2 regions of the Gordonia sp. LMA484 genome follow, and region 2 is predicted to be linked to the other one. Evidence: riboswitches for the same ligand, from Rfam matches in the RefSeq annotation. Region 2 holds a riboswitch; the other holds the start of a gene.
What was found. A riboswitch is a leader RNA that binds a small molecule or an ion and turns the genes downstream of it on or off. The one in region 2 is predicted to bind S-adenosylmethionine.

Region 1 (2,391 bases), 3.1 Mb from region 2:
CGGGATGGCGCGGTTCAAGCTCTACGGCACCCTGACCGGCGATGCCGAGGCCGAACTCGTCGAGCAGTGGGAGCGTGGCGAGGCCTGACTCGTCACCTGGCGTCGCCCCGATACCGCGCGCCTGGCGTGCATCCGCGCATGTAGCGACGCGCGCGGATGCCTGATGGGCGCGCGGTTGTCAGGCGACGAGACCGGAGAGTGCGTCGACCAGCCGGTCAATATCCGCGGAACCGGTGCCGAGGCCGAAACTCGCCCGCACCGCGCCGTCCGGATACCCCAACCGGTTCAGCAGCGGGTGCGCGCAGAACTTGCCGTCGCGGACACCGATACCCGCACTGTCGCTGAGGTATTCGGCCACGAGCCGCGGCGCGTGTCCGGCTACGGCGAAGCCGGCGATGCCGACCCCTTCGGTCGAGTCGTCGAAGATCCGTAACGGGGTGACACCGTCGATGCCGGCGAGGCCGTCGTCCAGGCGGGCGAGCAATGCCGCCTCGTGCACTCCGATCGACTCGAGGCCGATGGCCGCAAGCGCCTCGCAGGCGGCCGCGATCGACAAGGCGCCCAGCACATTCGGCGAGCCCGCCTCGTGGCGGGCCGCACCGGTGTGCCATTCGACGCTGGAGCTCCCGACCTCGGTGTCGCCCACGGACACGGTGGCCGACGCCCCGCCGCCGGACAGGTACGGATCGGCCGCGTCGAGCCAGTCGCCCCGGCCGATCAGTACGCCGGCGCCGAACGGCGCGTAGAGCTTGTGGCCGGAGAAGACCAGGTAGTCGATGCCGTGGCTGACCATCGACACCCGACGATGCGCGACCAGCTGCGCGGCGTCGACGAGGATGCGTGCGCCGTTGCGGTGCGCGATCGATGCGAGCCGCCCGATCGGCAACACCTCACCCGTCACATTCGACGCCGCGGTGACCGCCAGCAGCGCCGCCGGCGATGACGCGAGTTCCGCCTCGAGCGCGGTCAGCGTGTCCTCGATCGTCGAGGCGGCGCGGACGACACGCACCCGCGACGATCCGCCGCGAGCCCACGGCAGCAGGTTGGCGTGATGCTCGATGTCGAGTACGACGACATCACCGCACGTCACATGGGCTGCGAGGTTGATCGCATCGGTGGTGCCGCGGGTGAAGACCACGGTGTCGTCGACCCGCCCGCGGACGAACCCCCGTACGACGTCACGGGCCGCCTCGTAGCGGCGGGTGGTGATCTGCGACAGGTGGCCGGCGCCACGATGCACACTCGCGTACTGCGCCAACGACTCCTGCACCACGCGGGCGACGTCGACGAGCGCCGGCGCGCTCGCGGCGTAATCGAGATTCGCGTACGCGACCGAACCGCCCGTACGGAGCGGCACGAGCTCACCGGCGCCGACGACCTCGGCCAACGGTGCGATCGGTGCCCGCGTGGCACACGAGTGGGCCGATCCGAGGTCGGCGAGGGGCTTGACGAACGGCGCTGAGAGGACAGCAGACATGACAAATACTCCTGGGAATCCGCACTTGCCGTGATCACCTCGAACACGGCCGGGTCGTCACCCGGAGCACCCCACCGCGGAGGAGGGTTGCCGACCAGCGAGCCGGGGCTTGGCACTGGCACTCATGACCCGCGTCAAGATTCGCCCATCGGATGATCGGAGTCAACCTTTGGATCAGCATGCGCGAAACACCCGCGCGAACCCGCGACGGTAGCGTGAGACGCATGGCGAACCTCGACGGCGACGACACCGACGCCGGTGTGTTCGTGCTGTCACGCCCGGACGGCACGGTCCGTGCGCGCGGTGTGCGACGCCGGTTCACCGATGCGCACGCGGCCGCCGACGCCATGCGCGCGCGGACGGTCGGCGCGATCACCGGCGCGATCCCGTTCGATCCGGCCGAGCCGGCCGCCCTTCTGACCCCGGAGACACTCGCTCGCACCCCCGAACCGCTGGCGGGCCGGGCCGCAACGCCGCACCGCATCGCGTCGGCGACCTATCGTCCGGAGCCGTCGGCCCATCGCGATCGCGTGGTACGGGCGATCAAGGAGATCGCCGAGGGAAACCTCGCCAAGGTGGTGCTCGCCCGGGCAGTGGATCTGATCGTCGAACCGGCGGTCGATCCCGCCGAGCTGCTCACCGCCCTCGCTGCGGGTAACGCCGAGCACAATGCGTTCGCCGTCGACGTCGGCGCGGTCCGTGGAGACGGCGCATGGCTACTCGGCGCCAGCCCGGAGATGTTGTTACGCAAGCGCGGTCGGACGGTGACGTGTCAGCCGTACGCCGGGTCCGCGCCTCGGTCCGATGATGTCGAAGCCGACCGCGCGGCCGCAGCCGCTCTCGCCGCGTCGGCCAAGGATCTCACCGAGCACGCGTTCGTCGTCGACCATCTGCGTCGGCAACTCGCACCGATC
Region 2 (2,391 bases):
GTTCGCGGTTCGATACTCACCGACACAATTCACTCACTCTGCAATGCACCTCGGATTGGTTGTCCCGTACTCACTTCGCCGCGGCGAAACCCTGTTCGAGGTCGCCGATGATGTCGTCGATGCCTTCGATCCCGACGGCAAGGCGCACCAGCCCCGGCGTCACTCCGGCCGCGAGTTGCTCCTCGGGCGTCAGCTGGCTGTGTGTGGTCGACGCGGGATGGATCACGAGCGACCGGACGTCGCCGATGTTGGCGACGTGGCTGTGCAGCGAGAGCGCGTCGACGAAGGCCTTGCCCGCGTCGACCCCGCCCACGATCTCGAACGAGACGATCGCTCCCTGCCCCTTTGGCAACAGCTTCTGGCCGCGGTCGTACCAGGAGGACGAGGGCAGGCCGGCGTAGGCCACCGACTCGACCTGGCCGTGGGCCTCCAGGTAATCGGCCACCCGTTGCGCGTTGGCGACGTGGCGCTCGACGCGGAGACTCAGCGTCTCCAGACCCTGGGCCAGCAGGAAGGCGTTGAACGGCGAGATCGCCGCGCCGGTGTCGCGAAGCCACTGGACGCGCGCCTTCAGCGCGTAGGCCGGCGCTCCCAGATCGGCGAACACGGCACCGTGGTAGCTCTCGTCGGGGGTGGTGAATCCGGGGAACAGATCCTTTCCGTCCCGCTGGACGCGCCAGTCGAAGGTTCCGCCGTCCACGATCACGCCGCCGATCGCGGTGCCGTGACCGCCGATGTACTTGGTGGCCGAATGCACCACGATGTCGGCGCCGTGCTCGAGGGGATTGAGCAGGTACGGGGTGGCGACCGTGTTGTCGACGATCAGCGGCAGACCGTTGCGATGGGCGACCTCGGCGATGCCGGCGATGTCGAGGATCTCGTTGTTCGGGTTGGAGATCGTCTCACCGTAGAGAACACGGGTGTTGTCGCGGATCGATGCCTGCCACGAGGCGGGATCCTCGGGATCGTCGACGAACGACACCTCGATGCCCAACTTCGGCAAGGTGTAGTGGAAGAGGTTGTAGGTGCCCCCGTACAGCCGGGGGCTGGACACCACATGCCCACCGGTCTCCACGATGTTGAGGATCGAGTAGGTCTCGGCGGCCTGCCCGGACGCGAGCAGCAGCGCCGCGACGCCACCCTCGAGAGCGGCGATCCGCTGCTCGACCGCATCCTGCGTCGGGTTCATGATCCGTGTGTAGATGTTTCCGGGCTCGGCGAGGCCGAACAGGTTGGCCGCGTGCTGGGTGTCGTTGAAGACATAAGACGTGGTCTGGTACAGCGGCAACGCCCGCGCATTGGTGGTTGGGTCTGCGGTTTGGCCGGCATGGATCTGCTTCGTCTCGAAGCTCCAGGCGGCCGTCGGATCGATGCCCTCGGTGGCGTCAGACATGACAGTGTCATCACTTTCTACGGTCGGCAGGGTGCAACGACCCTGGTGGGGTCCGACCTTCGGACCCGCGCTTGCCTCGGAACGCGTATGCGTTCCTCAACCCGGTCATCACCCGGAGCACCCCACCGCGGTTGGAGGGTTGCCGATCAGCAAGCCGGGGCTTGACGCTGATGCTCATGACCTGGCGTCAAGGATATAGCACGGCCCCTGCCGGTCGAGAACCCTCCCGATCGCGGTGATCTGATGTGAGGACAGGTGTCATCCAAAAGGATGAACTTCGGTATTTGTCTTGGTAAAACCCCTGCTAGGCATCTTTAGCATAACTAACAGCAATTCGTGTTTTCGGATAGTGGATCTACGCTGACCCAAGCCCTGACCAACCCGTCGCACCTGACGCGTTGTCGCCGTTTGGACGAAAGACCACGACACATGTCCATGCCGCCCCGCGCAACTGCCCGATACTCCGCGACGCTGGTGGCCGTGGGGTCGAGTCTCGCGGTCGTCGCCGCGTTCTGTCTCCCCGGCGCGGTCGGATCGGCGCGGGCCGACGACTGTGGTGGCGGTGCGGTGGTTGTCGTCGGCGGGACGAATGACCCGGAAGCCGCATCGATGGTCGGGGTCGAGCAGCGGTACACGGGGCGCAAGCCGGTCATCCAGGACGGTGAGACCGTTATCGTCGACGATCCGACGAGCCCGTACTACGACGATCCGAACGACCCCGATGCGAAGAACTCCTTGAAGGTCATCCGGGTCGACTATCCGACCACACTGTGGCCACTCGGTGCTCTCGGATACGACGAGAGCGTCGCAGACGGTGAGGCTGCCACCAAGAAGGCGATCGCGACCTACCAGAGTGAATGCCCGGGCAAGCCCGTCGTGGTGACCGGCTATTCGCAAGGAGCCCGCGTTGCCGGCGACGTGCTCTCCGACATCGGTAACGACCGCGTCGGAAAGGTCGACATCAACGGCACCGACGACACGTCGGACGACGTCGAGAT

Region 1: it holds a riboswitch for S-adenosylmethionine, as region 2 does, so the genes downstream of both, AC4AMJ_RS01255 (aminotransferase class V-fold PLP-dependent enzyme) here and AC4AMJ_RS15000 (bifunctional o-acetylhomoserine/o-acetylserine sulfhydrylase) in region 2, are expected to answer to the same signal.

Annotation. Positions count from the first base shown of each region.
Region 1 is NZ_CM176700.1:281,713-284,103, reverse strand. It holds gene alc (allantoicase) at 1-88, shown strand, start outside; gene AC4AMJ_RS01255 (aminotransferase class V-fold PLP-dependent enzyme) at 179-1,477, opposite strand; SAM riboswitch class IV at 1,494-1,607, opposite strand; gene AC4AMJ_RS01250 (isochorismate synthase) at 1,702-2,391, shown strand, end outside.
Region 2 is NZ_CM176700.1:3,409,895-3,412,285, reverse strand. It holds gene metX (homoserine O-acetyltransferase MetX) at 1-26, opposite strand, end outside; gene AC4AMJ_RS15000 (bifunctional o-acetylhomoserine/o-acetylserine sulfhydrylase) at 71-1,393, opposite strand; SAM riboswitch class IV at 1,456-1,575, opposite strand; gene AC4AMJ_RS14995 (PE-PPE domain-containing protein) at 1,823-2,391, shown strand, end outside.